2 regions of the Pseudomonas sp. CH61 genome follow, and region 2 is predicted to be linked to the other one. Evidence: predicted binding sites of a transcription regulator. Region 2 holds the regulator's gene; the other holds the start of a gene.

Region 1 (8,281 bases), 1.7 Mb from region 2:
ATCAATGGGCCGGGTAGTCCGCCACGACGACGTCAGCGCCGTCCTTTTTCAGACCGATCACTTGATAGGCATCGCTCATGCCGTCCATTTCCATGCCCGGCGAACCCATCGGCATACCCGGTGCGGCGACGCCGAGCAGGTCATCGCGCTTGCTCAGGGCCAGCACTTGTTCTGCTGGCACATGGCCTTCGACGAATTTGCCGTTGATGATCGCGGTGTGACACGACGCCAGACGCGGCGGTACGCCATGTTGTTGCTTGAAGCTGCTCATGTCGCTTTCGACGTGGTCTTCGACTTTGAAACCGTTGGCTTCGAGGTGGCTGATCCATTTTTTGCAGCAACCGCAATTGGCGTCGCGGTGCACTTCGATCGGGATCAGGTCGGCGGCTTGCGCCAGGGAAGAAATGAACAGGGCGCTCAGGGCGACCAGACGCAGGTGGGTTCGCATAGCGGATTCTCGGCTCGGCTGACGATCAGAAAAGAACGCATTTTGACCGGTTTTTCCTGCGCGGCATCAACGCAATGTTTCCAGTTGTTGCAAAACGCAGCACCAACCTGTGGGAGCGAGCCTGCTCGCGAAGGCAGTGTGTCAGGCACTGGATGCAGTGACTGACAGGACGCTTTCGCGAGCAGGCTCGCTCCCACAAGGGTTATCTGTTGGGCAGAAAACCCTTATGGGAGCTTCGATCAGCGGACTTTGAAACGCCCCATGATTGCGCTCACCCGGCTGTTGGCTTCGAGCAATTGATGGGTGTTCAGTTCGCTGGCTTTGCCACTTTGCACCAGCTCATCAACCATGTGGCGGATCTGCACCATGCTGCGGTTGATCTCTTCGGTTACAGCGCTTTGCTGTTCGGCGGCGGTGGCGATCTGGGTGCTGAGGCTGTTGATGTGGCTGACCGAGCCGGCCATTTCATCCAGACCCGAGTTGACCCGTGCGGTGGCATCGGCGGCGGACTGGCAACTGGCCTGGGTGTTTTCCATGGCGCTGACCGACGAACTCACGCCTTGAGTCAGACGCGTCAACATTTCGTTGATTTCCGAGGTGCTGGCCTGCGTACGCGCGGCGAGGGCGCGGACTTCATCGGCGACCACGGCAAAACCACGACCCTGTTCACCGGCGCGGGCTGCTTCGATGGCGGCGTTGAGCGCCAACAGATTGGTCTGCCCGGCAATCGCACCGATCACCCCGAGGATTTCGGTGATGCGCTGGGCGTCCTGCTGCATGTTTTCGACTTTGTGTGTGGCACTGGCCACTTCATCGATCAGCGCCACGACGCTGTTGGTCGCTTCGCCTACGACTACGCGCGAGCGGTCGGCGTTTTCATTGGCACGCTGGGTGAACGCGGCGGTTTCGGCGGCATTCTGCGCAACGCTTTCTGCCGTCGAACTCATCTCGGTGATGGCGGTAACGGTCTGATCGGTTTCCGAGGCGTGACGCAGCAGGATCTGGCTGGTGTGCGCCGAAGTGCGCTGCAGGTTGTCGAGGCTCGAGGCCATGGCACCGGTGGCCTGAGTGACTTCGCCGATCATGTTTTGCAAGTAGGCAATAAAGGTGTTGATCGAATGACCGATGGCGCCGAGTTCATCTTCGGCGCGAATGGTGATGCGGCGGGTCAGGTCGGCATCGCCGCTGGACAGCAAATCGATGTTGGCTTTCAACGCTTTCATGCGCTGCACCAATTGGCGAATCGCGTAGACCTGCAACAGCACCAGCAGGATCACCAGTGGAATCTGCAACAGGCTCAAGGTGCTGAGGACGTCATCACGCTGGGCGGTGAGCATTTTCGTCGGCAGGGCGGTGGCGAGGAACCACGGTGTGCCTTCAATCGGGCGCATGAAGAAGGTGCTGGCTTCACCGTTGTTGTCGAACTCGATGCGCTGCGCCTGATCACGATTCTGCAGCCCGGCTTTGACCTGGCTGGCGAAGGTCGACGTGCCGGCCAGTTCGCTGATGTTCTTCAACACGATCGGGCCACTGATGCGCGAGCTGTTACTGATGATCTTGCCGTCGGCTTCAACGATGAGCATCTCGGCGTTGAGGTCTTTTTCCTTGCGCGCCACCAGATCGTTGAAGAAGCCGAGAGTGACGTCGATGGTCGACACGCCCCAGGCATTGCCGTTTTTCTGGATGGCCATGGCGCAGTTGGTGCGCGGCTCGGCGCTGGCATCATCCTTGTAAGCCGCCGCCCACGCGCATTGGCCACGCGGTGTGGCCATGCCGCCCTTGTACCAGCTCTGGTCGTAATAGTTGGGGGCTGCGTCGCTGTTCCAGAACGTGTTCACGGCCAGTTTGCCCGACGCGTCGCGGTGCCAGAAGGTACTGGATTTGTTGCGCCCGGCTTCACGCTGCCCCGGCAGCGGCCAGATCCCGCCACCGAATACCTTCAACTCACCGTACTGATCGACCAGGCCTGGCAGTACCGTGTCGATGGCGGCGCTGTCGAGCAGTGGGATGGTCTGGGTGATGCTGCGCTGTTGCGCCTGCACTTTGTTCAACTCGCCCTGAATCTGCTCGGCCACTTCGGCGATGCGGTTGAGGACGACTTGTTCTTCGGTATGCCGCAGCTTGGGGGCGACCAGTTGGCTGATGCCGACCACGGTCAACACCGACAACAGCAAAATGAACAGAACCAGAAACAGCGTGTAGCGAGCCTGAATGGTACGGAATGCGGGCATGGAGACCGGTCCTTGAGCAGCGTTTCTTATTAGGGGGCAGGGGCAAAACAGTGCGGGTGTCCACAGCGTATCGTCGTTACATCGCGAAGCTTTAGGTACTTGCGTCCTAATAGACCTGAGCGCCGATGACTGGTCGGTATCGGCTTCGATACACAAGCGCTGGTCATCGCCTGCGACCAGCTGAAAAAGCCATTTTCATTTCATTGTGATGACGGCTCTGGGTCAGGGTTTGCGGGGCGTTGCGCTTTTGTATCGAGAATGTACAAGAATTGTAAAAAAGTGCAGAAAGAGGTTGGTGCCATCAGTTCGCCCGCCGATACTCGCGGCCATTAATGCCGTTCACTCGGATATTTCAGGTCATTTCACAGGGAGTCTTTTCATGACGATCGGTAATGTCGGCGGCTGGCAGGCCAAGGCAGGACTACTGGTGCGCGACACCGGCGCAAAGAAACAAGTGTCCCAGAGCGTCAAGGTGCAGCAGATGCTGACCCTGGTCGGTAATGATCCCACCGCGCTGAATACCGCCGAAATGGACAAGCAGGGTTTGCGCAAGGCGATCAAGGGTTTCGATCCGGCGAACGTTTCAGTCAAACAAATGGGCAATCTGAGCGAGATGCTGCGTAGCCGCGGGCTGATCTCCGAGATCACTTCCTTCACGTTGAAGAACGCGGGTGACAAGTTCGACCGTTTCGGCGTGACCAAAGATATTGATGCCAAATTCAACGCCCTGGAGTATTTCGCGACCCAGCTCGATGCGATCCAGAGCAATGGCCTCAATGGCAACGCCTACGGCAAGAACCTTATTCCCGAGTTCAAGAAAGCGATTTATGTCCTGCAGAACCTGAAGACCTACGGTGACGGCAACGTCGCCAAACCTGTCGACCAGGGCGTCAAGGCCAAGGCCTGAGTTCGAGCGTTGTAGCCCGCTCAATGTGTGAGCGGGCACTGGTTTTGACTCAAGAATGCGGCGCTGCCTCGCTGGCACGCGCTGCGATCTGCTGTTGCGCCTGATCGTGCAGGCGCTGGATATGCGGGCAACGCAACTCCAGCGTACGTGGGCGATAACCCCGATGAAACAACGCCAGCCATCCCGCGCAACGATCATTCGGGGCAATCCCGGTGAAGATGAATCCCATCGCCGACAGACTGTCCACGGCGCTGGCAAAACCTGTTGCCAGCCTGAGCCTGATCGAGATCATCCAATGCCGGGGCAATTGTCGTAGCTGTTTAAGCAAACAGCTGTCGAGTTTTTTCAGCAGCACCTCATAGCGCCCGGAACATTGTTCGACATGTATGGGCGGTCCGACCCAAAGCGGTTCTTTTTCCTGTGTTCCGTAAACGCCGGACAAATGTTCCATGAAGTCGCGGCAGCCGGGCGGCCAGGGCAGTGCCGGAAGCGGGTGCCGATAACCGTCGATAGCGGTGAAACCAATGACGATGGTCTCGGGCAACGGTTCACCAAATGGCGAGGGGACATAGTCGAGCAACAATCCCGTGCTGCAAAAGCCGAGCCGGTCAGCCATGCGTTGCGTGTAGGCATGCTGCGTCACTTGTTTGATGGTCACGCCATGGCACCCCAGTGCTTGCGCATGGATCAACAAGCGCGTGCCTAATTGCGTGGCGATGTTCTGTCCGCGTGTCGACGGGTGTACCACGCTCAAAGCCAGTTCGGCTGTGTGCGATCCGCTGTTTCTGCACAACGTCGCGTGCCCGAGAATTTTTTTCCCGGATTCCGCTACCAATGAATGCCACCTGCCATCGCCGTGGTTCTGGTTGATCATCAAAGGCAAGTACACATGCGGCTGCACGTAATGGTCACCATAGATTTCCCTGAACAGGCGGCTGACCGCCCCGGCGTCGGTACGGCGATAGCTGCGCAGCGTCAAGTTGTCCATGGGCATTGCTCCGACCGCAGGTTGTCATAGCGGCGCAGGTCGACGACGCGTTGGTGTTTGCCGGAGCGTGGATGGCGAGCGAGTTCATCGTGTGTGCAATGGGCAACCTGCAATTCAAGTTGCCGATCAGCGTTGAGGCGCGCGATCAGCGGGTAGTGCTCGATCAAGTCACGGTGCAATGTTGAGCTGGCCGGTGCGGTTTCCGCCGTCAGCACATCGGGTACCCACTTCAGCTGCAAGATGTCGACGTTCGCCGGCTGGCTGATGACCAACTGCCAGTCATCACTGCCAGTGGCACGCCGGACCATTGCGCTGATGTCTTCGATGATCAGCGTCAGCGAGCCTACCCGCACGCGCGGGCTGCTCGCGCTGCGCCCCATCAAGGCAAACTTGCGCATCGGCGCCGTGCCAGGTTCTCGCCAACAGGCGAGGTCGCCCACGGGGTAGCGGATCAACGGCATCAGCCGGCGGGTGAGGTTGGTCATCACCAGCCGCCCGGTGCGGTCGCATTCCTCAATCACTTCACCGGTGTGTTCATCGATGATTTCCAGCACGCTGTGACCGGGCAGCATCCGGTGCTCGCCCAAGGCGCAATCGCGACCCGTGGTGCCGATGAGTCCCGCGTCGACACTGGCATAGCCGATGGAGGCGATCCGTGCGTTGGGGAACACCCGGCGCAACATCTGCAATTGCCCGTCAAACAGGCTTTCCCCGCCATACAGCAGGGTCTCGACCTCGGTCAGGGTTTGCGCCTGGCGCTGCAGCTCACTGGCGAACGTCAGCAATTGCGCGGGCACCCCGGCCAGTACGTTGATCCGGTGCTGACGGATAGCGTCAGCCAACACCCCGTTCGCCACATCACCGGTGAACGGAAATTCGGTAACACCCGCTGTTTCGTGCGCCAGTGCATCGTGGATAAAGATGAAGCTGGCATACAGGTCGCCGACAAAGAACAGGTTGGCGACCCGGTCTCCGGGATTGAGTTGATGACCGAGCTGGCTGCCGAAGTCCCGCACCAGGGTCTGCCATTCTTCGCGGGTAAATACTGAAAGTTTACCGGCTCTGGTGGTTCCACCGGTTTTGAAGACCAGTGCGCGTTCGACGGTAGAAGTCAGCACCGGCCATTGTTCGAAGTTCTGGCTGTTTGCCCAATAGTGTTGTGGGTCCGTCACTGGAAGTTGATCCAGTGCAGTGAACTGTGGTGCAACGTTATGCAACTGTCTGGCGTAATACTTTGAATGCGCTCGGGCAAAAGTGACCAACTGATTGAGTTCGAGTGTTGCGTTCATGGTGTTCTCTTTAATTGTTATGACCGTGGGCGATAAATGTTTTAACGGCGCGCATCGATGACGGATGGAATCTTTCCGCTGTGTTTGTTTCTGCTGAACTGCTGGGGCTCGCAGATTTGCGCTTCTACCGTGAGCAGTCTGCTGCGCAGCAAAGTGGCCAGCGTCGAGTAACTTTGCACTCGGTCGAGAATGTCGGCGGGGTTGCCTGGGCTGCGAATCAGCATTCGTTCCAGGCCATCGGGTGCTTGATCGAGGTGCAACTGAAACGCGGTTTGCAGGTGCCGTGCGAGTTCGTTCAGGCAGATGAAGTCGCTGCCGATACGCAGCAATCTGCCGTGCCGTTGCAGCAACTCGAAGCGTGGCGAACTCAGCCCGCACGGGCAGTCGCCAGGTCGCCAGCGACCGGTGTCGCCGACGTCATAACGCTGGACCTGCTGACCCTCGCGAGCTTTCGAGGTGAACAGCAACCGGCCGACTTCATCACCGACGACAGGCACGTCCTGCTCCATTGCGACGATTTCCAGATGCTGGATGTCGTCCATCAGGTGAAACACACCATCAGCGGTTGCCGCGCAGGCGTGCCCGAACGGCCCCGCATCGACGCTGCCATACACTGCCGAGCGGATGCTGGCGACGCCGCAGCGCTGCAGTAGCTCGCGACACTCATCACTGATGTGTTCACCGCCGAGAAAGACTTTTTCAATGCCGCCGTAACGGCTCAAACGTAGCTGTTCGTTGAGGAACAATCGATGCAGGGTGCTGGGCATGCCGATCAGCACGGTGACGCGCTGCTCGATGATCACTTGAGCAATGTCGCTGTAGTCATCGTCGGCGGGTGCGCCCATGGGCAGGTGAGTCGCGCCCAACAGTTCCAGTACTTTGGCGAAACTGAAGAAGCCGCCGTACAGGCTGCCACTGAAGAACAGGTTCATGACCTTGTCGCGACCCGGATCGAGTCCTGCCGCAAACAGACCATCGGCGGCGGCGCGCATCTGGCGTTGAAAGTCGCGGTAGCTGAACCCCGCTAGCGCCGGTGTGCCGCTGCTGCCGCCAGAGCGGAAAAACAGTTGTGCGGCCGCTGTCGTCGGCCGCGCGATAAACGCCGCTTTGTCGGTGATCGGCAGGCCCGACAGCGACGGCGCGCGAGGCGGCCGGTCGAGGGTCATATGGCTAGGCAAATGCGTTGGCGCGATGCTGACCGAGACACGTCGGCTCAGGCGTTGCAGTGCGTAAACGCCGTCGTGAGGTTCGCCGTCGTAGCCGTCATGAATGGCATTGACGGGCGTAATGCGGCTGACGCCCGCGGCAATCAGCGTGCGCGACAGTTCAGCGATCTGCGGCTCGGCACACACCAGTGCACAACTCTGCAATACGTTGCGCCAGGGCAGCAGCGTCTGGGCCAGACGCGCGCGTGGCAGGGGCTTGAGCAGCAGCGTGCGAAACAGTGGCGAGGGCGCGAACACTTGGTCATGGCGCCAGACAACTCGCCAGCCCGGCGCGCTCCAGACGTGCGCCGTCACAGCAGAAAAGCTCTGGGCCAGGCGCGTCATCAAGGTATGGGTGGTGATCTCGCTGGCTTCCTGGACCGTCGGGGTCAGCGCCGGCCATTGCCCGGCACGGCGCTCGAACGCCGTGGCCAACGCTGAGCCGATTTCGTGCAGCACGGCCGGTTCGTCGCTGTCGACCAGTAACCATTGCGGGCTGGAACAGGCCTGCTGATCCAGTCGGCAAACCTCATCGGCTATCGCCTCCAGCGTTTGCGGCGTGGCAGCGTCCGGCGTCAGGTAGGCAAAACTGACGCGGTGGCCCCAATCGATCCAGCGACATCCGGGCGGCAACTGTTGGCGGATGGCTTGCAGCGCGGCTTCGCCACCCCACGCCGATACGCCATTGGCCATTTTGCACAAGCGGCCGATTTGCGCGGTTGCCACTGGTAGCACGGCCACGTAATGGCGCAGTTGACCGCTGGGGTCGCATTGCACCAACGCATGCAGCAGACGTGCAGTCAGACCTTGGTCGCTGCGGCTGGGGCGTAGCCAGTTGATGTTGCCGGCCAAGAGGCTTTCGATCATCGCGCAGCAGGCCAGCAATGGCGCGTTGGCCGGTGTCACGTGGACCACCAGACCCAAGGGGCTCCAGCGCTCGAAACGCGATTGCCGACAATCGAAGCGGCGCAGCGAATCGGCGTGATCACCCAGTTCGCGTTCAAGTTTGTTTTGCAGGGCGTGAGGCTGACAGAAATCGATCAGGGCCTGGCGTTGTTCGTCATCCAGCGGCAACTCGACGCAGTGCAGTTGCTGCGCAAGGTTTGCCGCGGCGGTCAGCACAGTGGCGCGCTGCAGCGGTGTGCTCAGGTGTTGCGCTAAGGTCTGATGCAGCAGCGTCAGTGCGGTGTCGAGATCGAAGTCCGCGTGCAGT
Region 2 (8,281 bases):
AGCAGTTGTTCGAATTCGTTATCGGTGATGTCGCCCGAGTCGCCTTCGACGACCAGTTCTTCGATCATCTCGGCCACCGGCGAAGCCGGGGCTGCGTCCGCCGATTGCGGTTCGGCCAGACGCGCCAGGGCGGCCAGCAGTTCCGGGGTGGCGGCGGTGATCGGAGCACGCTCACGAACCTCAGTGAACATGCTGTTCACCGCGTCCAGTGCTTCGAGGACAACGTCCATCAGTTCTGCATCAACGCGACGCTCACCCTTACGCAGGATGTCGAACACGTTTTCGGCGATGTGACAGCACTCCACCAGCTCATTGAGCTGAAGGAAGCCGGCGCCCCCTTTTACAGTGTGGAAACCGCGAAAAATTGCGTTGAGCAGATCTGCGTCATCCGGACGGCTTTCCAGCTCGACCAGTTGTTCGGACAGTTGCTCAAGAATCTCGCCGGCCTCAACCAGGAAATCCTGAAGGATCTCTTCATCGGCGCCGAAGCTCATTAATGGGGTGCTCCTACAGGTCTAAAAACCCAAAAAACCTAAAATTCCAAAACTCTAGAACCCGAGGCTGGATAACAAATCGTCCACATCGTCCTGACCGGACACAACGTCTTCTCGTTTATCGGCATGAATCTGCGGACCTTCACCCTGCGAGAGATGTTTTTGTGGATCTTTTTCTGCAAGCATCGCGGCGCGGTCATGTTCGATGCCCGCAAAGCGGTCGACCTGACTGGCCATGAGCACAAGTTTGAGCAAATTGCTTTCGACTTCGGTGACCAGTTGGGTCACACGCTTGATCACCTGACCGGTCAGGTCCTGGTAATCCTGGGCCAGCAGGATGTCGTTGAGATTGCTCGACACCGCACGGTTGTCCGTGCTGCTGCGTGACAGAAAACCGTCGACCCGGCGCGCCAGTTCACGGAACTCTTCAGCCCCGACCTCGCGACGCATGAAGCGACCCCAATCGGCGCTCAAAGTCTGGGCTTCGTCAGCCAGACCATTGACCACCGGCGTAGCGCTTTCCACCAGATCCATGGTGCGGTTGGCCGCGGCTTCCGTCAGCTTGACCACATAGCCCAGGCGTTCGGTGGCGTCGGTGATTTGCGACACTTCCTCGGCCTGCGGCATGTTCGGGTCGATCTGGAAGTTGACGATCGCACTGTGCAGTTCACGTGTGAGCTTGCCCACTTCCTGGTACAGGCCACGGTCACGGGTCTGATTGAGCTCATGGATCAGTTGCACAGCGTCGCCGAACCTGCCTTTTTCAAGGCTTTCGACCAGTTCGACCGCGTGTTTTTTCAGGGTCGACTCGAAATCGCCCTGTGAAGATTCGTTATGCTCCATAGCTCCCCCGCGCGTTCATCAGCCGATGCGTTCGAAAATCTTCTCGATTTTGTCTTTCAACGCCTGAGCCGTGAAAGGTTTGACTACGTAGCCGTTTACACCGGCCTGAGCGGCTTCAATGATCTGCTCGCGCTTGGCTTCTGCAGTCACCATCAGCACTGGCAGGTGCTTGAGTTTTTCATCGGCACGCACGTGACGCAGCAGGTCGATACCGGTCATGCCCGGCATGTTCCAGTCCGTTACCAGAAAGTCGATGCTGCCGCTGTTGAGCACTGGAATGGCAGTCACGCCATCGTCAGCCTCGACGGTGTTGGTGAACCCAAGATCGCGCAGCAGGTTCTTGATGATCCGCCGCATCGTTGAGAAGTCATCAACGATGAGGATTTTCATGTCTTTGTTCAATTCGACCTCCAAGCAGTCTTAAACGCGCCCAGCACCTGGACGCGCCACTTCAATCAATCGGCGCAGCACTCGAAGACTGTCTGGAGCACAACAGAGCAAGACCGGTGCCGTTCATCACCGCACCAGCCTCGTTCGCAGTGTCCCCACACTGCCTTCAGCGCGCTCGCCACTCCCCCAAACGCCCCCGCAAACGGGCCGCGCACTGGCTGTGTAACTGGCTGACCCGCGATTCACTGACGCCAAGGACTTCACCGATCTCCTTGAGGTTCAGCTCTTCGTCGTAGTACAGCGCCAACACCAGTCGCTCACGCTCCGGCAAATTGGCAATCGCGTCCGCCAACGCCGCCTGGAAACGTTCATCTTCCAGATCGCGTGACGGCTCAAGATGAGCACTCGCGCCATCCTCGTGCAGCCCTTCGTGTTCGCCGTCCTGCAGCAGGTCGTCGAAACTGAACAGGCGGCTGCCCAAGGTGTCATTCAAAATCCCGTAGTAATCGTCGAGACTCAATTGGAGTTCGGCCGCAACCTCGTGATCTTTAGCATCACGGCCGGTTTTAGCTTCAATTGAGCGAATTGCGTCGCTGACCATCCGGGTATTGCGGTGAACCGAGCGTGGCGCCCAGTCCCCTTTGCGCACTTCGTCGAGCATCGCGCCGCGGATTCGTATGCCCGCGTACGTTTCGAAACTGGCGCCTTTGCTGGCGTCGTATTTGGTCGAGACTTCGAGCAGGCCGATCATTCCGGCCTGGATCAAATCTTCGACCTGCACACTCGCCGGCAAGCGCGCCAGCAAGTGGTAGGCAATGCGTTTAACCAGTGGCGCGTAACGCTCGATCAGTTCGTACTGCGCGTCACGTGCCGACTTCTTGTAGTAGTTCATACCGCTTGCGGTCATAGCACGGGCCCTGCCGTTTGCTGCACGAGGCGCTCGACGAAAAACTCAAGGTGGCCACGCGGGTTGGCGGGCAGCGGCCAAGTGTCGACCTTCTGCGCGATCGCCTTGAACGCCAGCGCGCACTTGGAACGCGGGAAGGCTTCGTACACCGCACGCTGCTTCTGCACCGCTTTACGCACGCTTTCGTCGTAAGGCACGGCGCCGACGTATTGTAGAGCGACGTCAAGGAAACGATCCGTGACCTTGGTCAACTTGGCGAACAGGTTGCGCCCTTCCTGCGGGCTCTGCGCCATGTTGGCCAGCACGCGGAAGCGGTTCATGCCGTAATCGCGGTTGAGCAGTTTGATCAGTGCGTAGGCGTCGGTAATGGAAGTCGGCTCATCGCAGACCACCAGCAACACTTCTTGCGCGGCGCGTACAAAACTGACTACCGAGTCACCAATACCCGCAGCGGTGTCGATCACCAGCACGTCGAGATTGTCGCCGATGTCGCTGAACGCCTGAATCAGACCGGCATGTTGCGCCGGGCTCAGGTGCACCATGCTTTGCGTGCCGGACGCGGCCGGGACGATGCGGATGCCACCGGGGCCTTGCAACAGCACGTCGCGCAATTCGCAACGGCCTTCGATCACGTCGGCCAGTGTGCGTTTAGGGGTCAGACCCAACAAAACGTCGACGTTCGCCAGTCCCAGATCGGCGTCCAGCAGCATGACCCGACGGCCAAGCTCTGCCAGCGCCAGCGACAAGTTCACTGACACGTTAGTCTTGCCGACGCCACCTTTGCCGCCGGTCACCGCGATCACCTGTACGGGATGCATGCTGCCCATGTTATTTCTTTACCTTGTCTTGCATAGACGGAGGCCACATTACTGGCTGCGCGTTCACAACCGGAACAATGCATGGCAGACCATCGATGTAGGTACAAAAACTGTTCATGAATACCTCAGCCTACCTGCTTGGTCGGGCTGTGATAGATATCAGCGAACATGTCAGCCATGGCTTCTTCGCTGGGTTCTTCCTGCATTTGCACGCTGACGGCGCGGCTGACCAGTTGATGACGGCGCGGCAGATGCAAATCATCCGGAATCCGTGGGCCATCGGTCAGGTACGCGACCGGCAATTCATGACTGATCGCCAGGCTCAACACTTCGCCAAGGCTGGCCGTTTCATCCAGTTTAGTCAGGATGCACCCGGCTAGCCCGCAACGCTTGTAACTGTGATAAGCGGCGGTTAGAACCTGTTTCTGGCTGGTGGTTGCCAAGACCAGATAATTTTTTGAACGAATGCCACGTCCGGCCAGACTTTCCAGCTGCATGCGCAGCGCAGGATCGCTGGCCTGGAGGCCGGCAGTATCGATCAATACCACGCGTTTGCGCAGCAATGGATCCAGCGCCTGCACCAGCGATTGGCCCGGATCGACGTGAGTCACTGGCACATTGAGAATGCGGCCCAGCGTCTTCAGTTGTTCCTGAGCGCCGATACGGAAACTGTCCATGCTCACCAGCGCGACATTCTGCGCGCCGTATTTCAGCACATAACGCGCGGCGAGCTTGGCCAGCGTGGTGGTCTTGCCCATGCCGGCAGGGCCGACCATGGCAATCACACCGCCCTCTTCCAGCGGCTCGACTTCCGGTACGGCAATCATCCGCGCCAGGTGCGCAAGCAACATGCGCCAGGCCTGACGGGGTTCTTCGATATCAGTGATCATCGCCAGCAGATCGCGCGACAACGGACCGGACAGGCCGATACGTTGCAGACGGCGATACAGATTGGCTTGCGCCGGACGGCTGCCTTGCAGTTGATTCCAGGCCAGGGTGCCGAGCTGAACTTCCATCAGCTCGCGCAGGCTGTTCAATTCAAAACGCATCGAATCCAGTGCACGCGGATCAACGCCGCCGGAAGACTGCGCCGGCGCCGGGGCCGGACGCGCCGGTGCGGCGTAAGTCGGCTCGCTCAGCGGTTCGGCAGCGGTCAGCGGCAGGCCAGCCGTCAACGGCAGCCCGGCGAAGATCTGGCGATTGCTATTGCCATCAGCTTCGCCACGCAGGCTCAACTCGGCCTGAGCGGTGACGATGCGCGACTGGGTCTTGCGCAGCTCGTCTTCGAGTTCCATGTTCGGAACCCGTGGCGCCAGCGCCGACAATTTGTAATCCAGTGCCGCCGTCAGCTCGACACCGCCGGCAATGCGGCGATTGCCAATGATGGCGGCATCAGCGCCCAGCTCATCACGAACCAGCTTCATGGCCTGACGCATATCGGCGGCAAAGAAACGCTTAACTTGCATAAACCACTACCTCAGCCGTTGGGCCCTACTGTCGCAACGATGGTCACTTGCTTGTTGTCCGGTATTTCCTGGTAGGCCAGCACATGCAATCCAGGGACTGCGAGGCGGCCAAAGCGCGAGAGCATCGCGCGGATCGGGCCAGCGACCAAAAGGATCACTGGCTGACCTTGCATTTCCTGACGCTGCGCCGCTTCGATGAGCGAACGCTGCAGCTTCTCGGCCATGCTTGGCTCCAGCAGAACACCCTCTTCCGAGCCTTGTCCTGCCTTCTGCAGACTATTGAGCAATATTTGTTCCAACCTTGGTTCCAAGGTGATCACAGGCAGCTCGGACTCAGTGCCTACAATGCTTTGGACGATTGCACGGGATACGCCAACCCGCACCGCAGCCACCAACGCGGCGGTATCTTGACTCTTCGCGGCGTTGTTGGCGATGGCTTCGGCAATGCTGCGGATATCGCGTACCGGCACGTGTTCAGCCAACAGCGCTTGCAGCACTTTGAGCAACTGCGACAACGAGACCACGCCCGGCACCAGCTCTTCAGCCAGTTTCGGCGAGCTTTTGGCCAGCAATTGCATGAGTTGCTGCACTTCTTCGTGACCGATCAGCTCACTGGAGTGCTTGTACAGAATCTGGTTCAAGTGGGTCGCGACCACGGTGCTGGCATCGACCACGGTGTAACCGAGCGATTGTGCCTGCGCACGCTGGCTGATTTCGATCCACACCGCTTCCAGGCCGAAAGCCGGATCTTTGGCGTTGATACCGTTGAGCGTGCCGTAGACCTGGCCCGGGTTGATCGCCAGTTCGCGATCCGGGTAGATCTCGGCTTCGGCCAGAATCACGCCCATCAGGGTCAGGCGATAGGCGCTTGGCGCCAGATCGAGGTTGTCACGAATGTGCACGGTCGGCATGAGGAAGCCCAGATCCTGCGAGAGCTTCTTGCGCACGCCCTTGATCCGCGCCAGCAATTGCCCGCCCTGATTGCGGTCCACCAGCGGAATCAAGCGATAGCCGACTTCCAGACCAATCATGTCGATGGGCGTCACGTCGTCCCAGCCCAGCTCTTTGGTTTCCATGGCGCGAGCCGGCGACGGCAGCAGCTCCTGCTGGCGCTTGACCTCTTCCAGTGCCACGACCTTGGCGACGTTCTGCTTCTTCCAGAACAGGTACGCGCCGCCAGCGGCCAGCGCGGCCATGCTCAGGAACGAGAAGTGCGGCATGCCCGGCACCAGGCCCATCACCGCCATCAGACCGGCCGCCACCGCCAGCGCTTTCGGCGAGGCGAACATCTGACGATTGATCTGCTTGCCCATGTCTTCAGAACCGGAAGCACGGGTCACCATGATCGCTGCCGCTGTCGATAACAACAGTGATGGCAATTGCGCCACTAAACCGTCACCGATGGTCAGCAAGGCGTAAACCCGACCGGCATCACCGAAGCTCATGTTGTGCTGGAAGATACCCACGGCCATACCGCCGATAAGGTTGATGAACAGAATCAGCAGGCCAGCGATGGCGTCACCACGAACGAACTTGCTGGCACCGTCCATCGAACCGTAGAACTCAGCCTCTTGGGCGACTTCCTGACGACGCGCCTTGGCCTGGTTCTGGTCGATCAGACCGGCGTTGAGGTCGGCGTCGATCGCCATTTGTTTGCCGGGCATCGCATCGAGGGTGAACCGCGCGCTCACTTCGGAAATCCGCCCGGCACCCTTGGTCACTACGACGAAGTTGATGATCATCAGGATCGCGAAGACCACGATACCGACCACGTAGTTACCGCCGATCACCACCTCACCGAAGGCCTGAATCACCTTACCGGCAGCGGCGTGGCCGTCCTGACCGTGGAGCATCACCACCCGCGTCGAGGCCACGTTCAGCGCCAGCCGCAACAACGTCGCGACCAGCAGAATCGTCGGGAACACGGCGAAATCCAGCGGTCGCAGCGCATACACGCAGACCAGCAGGACGACAATCGACAGGGCAATGTTGAAGGTAAAAAACACGTCGAGCAGGAACGGCGGCACCGGCAACATCATCATCGCCAGCATGACCAGCAGCAACAACGGCACGCCCAGATTGCCTCGACTGAGGTCGGCAACGTTTGTGCGAGCAGTGTTGAATAACTGAGAGCGATCCACCGGTTTTCCCCGTTCCTTTAAAGCAAACTTTTGACGCCCAGAGCGGGCTCACGGCGGGTACTGCAAGAAGCTTTCCAACTTTTGCCAAGGAGTGAAATCGGGAGAGAAAACATGCCCCCTGTAGGAGTGAGCCTGCTCGCGATAGCGGCGTGTCATCCAAAAAATTCGTCAACTGACACTCCGCTATCGCGAGCAGGCTCACTCCTACATTTGGTGTGCATTTCACTCTCACATTTGGAATGCAGTTTCTTGTGGGAGCGAGCCTGCTCGCGAAGGGGCCCTTATGTCCGGCACAATTTTTTCGATTTAAACGAAGCTGTTTAAAAGACACCTGCAGACACTGTCTCAAGGCTACAAATCCTTGCGCCATTGCCTACAGCCAAGCCAGAATCCGCCGGCTTGTGCGCCTTGGGGTCGGGTTCTATTGTGGGTCGGTCGCTGACGAATCAGCGATCGGGTCTCGCAGCCCGTCGATCTCTGGACGCACAACACCCGCTTTTTTATGGCGGCTGTACGTGGGAGACCTTCAGGTCTGCCGGTTCTAGAGTCCCGGTCTGCGACCCGCGTATAGCTGCCACCCTCATTCGTCTCGCAGCGAACGTTGGCAGCTCCAATGACTCTAGGAGCTTCACATGATCAAACCAACACCCAACCCACCCGAAACCGACCCCACCTCCCCCTACGAATCCCTCGATTCAAAAAAACTCCACGACGCCGCCGAACGCGCGCTCGATCACTACCTCTGCCCACCCGGCTCCACCCCACCACCGCGTAAAACCCGCCGGATGTACGCCGTCACCGCGGACTTCAAAAACGAGGAACTGCTGGCCGATGCCAGCGAAACACTCGCCTCAGCCAGAACCATCGCCCATGACTTCGCTCATCTCATACCCGCGTCGCAACGCAGGACGCTGTTGGGGATCGCGCAATTGATCATGCTCGGCGAGCTGGCGGTGAATCGGGTGATGGATAATCTGGAGTTGCCGGGCTGATGCAGGCCGGCTGAAGCATACAAAGCGTGGGAACGATCAACATATGGTGAGTGCGGGTATTGGGATCCGTATGCCGAATACAGGTATTTCAATCAACTGTACTGCATCAGAACCGCTCGTCGGATATCTCTTTATACCTGTCAGACCTGACAGGTGTGCGTTCTGCATTAACCTGTTTTTATGAACTGCCTCTTCCCGAAACATGGAGATTCATCATGAATGCAACAAGC

The links. Region 2 encodes FliA, which starts transcription of late flagellar genes. Its sites were predicted from a motif close to CTAAAGTTTNNNNNNNNNNNGCCGNTAA; they were not measured.
Region 1: a site for FliA is predicted at 2,747-2,774, ahead of AC5SEM_RS11945 (methyl-accepting chemotaxis protein). Genes of this name have one in related genera too.

What each region holds. Positions count from the first base shown of each region.
Region 1 covers NZ_CM182098.1:2,670,051-2,678,331, reverse strand. The annotation lists gene AC5SEM_RS11955 (YqaA family protein) at 1-2, opposite strand, end outside; gene AC5SEM_RS11950 (DUF411 domain-containing protein) at 2-448, opposite strand; gene AC5SEM_RS11945 (methyl-accepting chemotaxis protein) at 688-2,679, opposite strand; gene AC5SEM_RS11940 (hypothetical protein) at 3,059-3,586, shown strand; gene AC5SEM_RS11935 (GNAT family N-acetyltransferase) at 3,636-4,574, opposite strand; gene AC5SEM_RS11930 (AMP-binding protein) at 4,562-5,863, opposite strand; gene AC5SEM_RS11925 (acyl-CoA reductase) at 5,905-8,281, opposite strand, start outside.
Region 2 covers NZ_CM182098.1:1,019,596-1,027,876, reverse strand. The annotation lists gene AC5SEM_RS04645 (chemotaxis protein CheA) at 1-494, opposite strand, end outside; gene AC5SEM_RS04640 (protein phosphatase CheZ) at 549-1,337, opposite strand; gene AC5SEM_RS04635 (chemotaxis response regulator CheY) at 1,356-1,727, opposite strand; gene fliA (RNA polymerase sigma factor FliA) at 1,894-2,634, opposite strand; gene fleN (flagellar synthesis regulator FleN) at 2,631-3,461, opposite strand; gene flhF (flagellar biosynthesis GTPase FlhF) at 3,578-4,918, opposite strand; gene flhA (flagellar biosynthesis protein FlhA) at 4,930-7,059, opposite strand; gene AC5SEM_RS04610 (DUF6124 family protein) at 7,692-8,051, shown strand; gene AC5SEM_RS04605 (hypothetical protein) at 8,267-8,281, shown strand, end outside.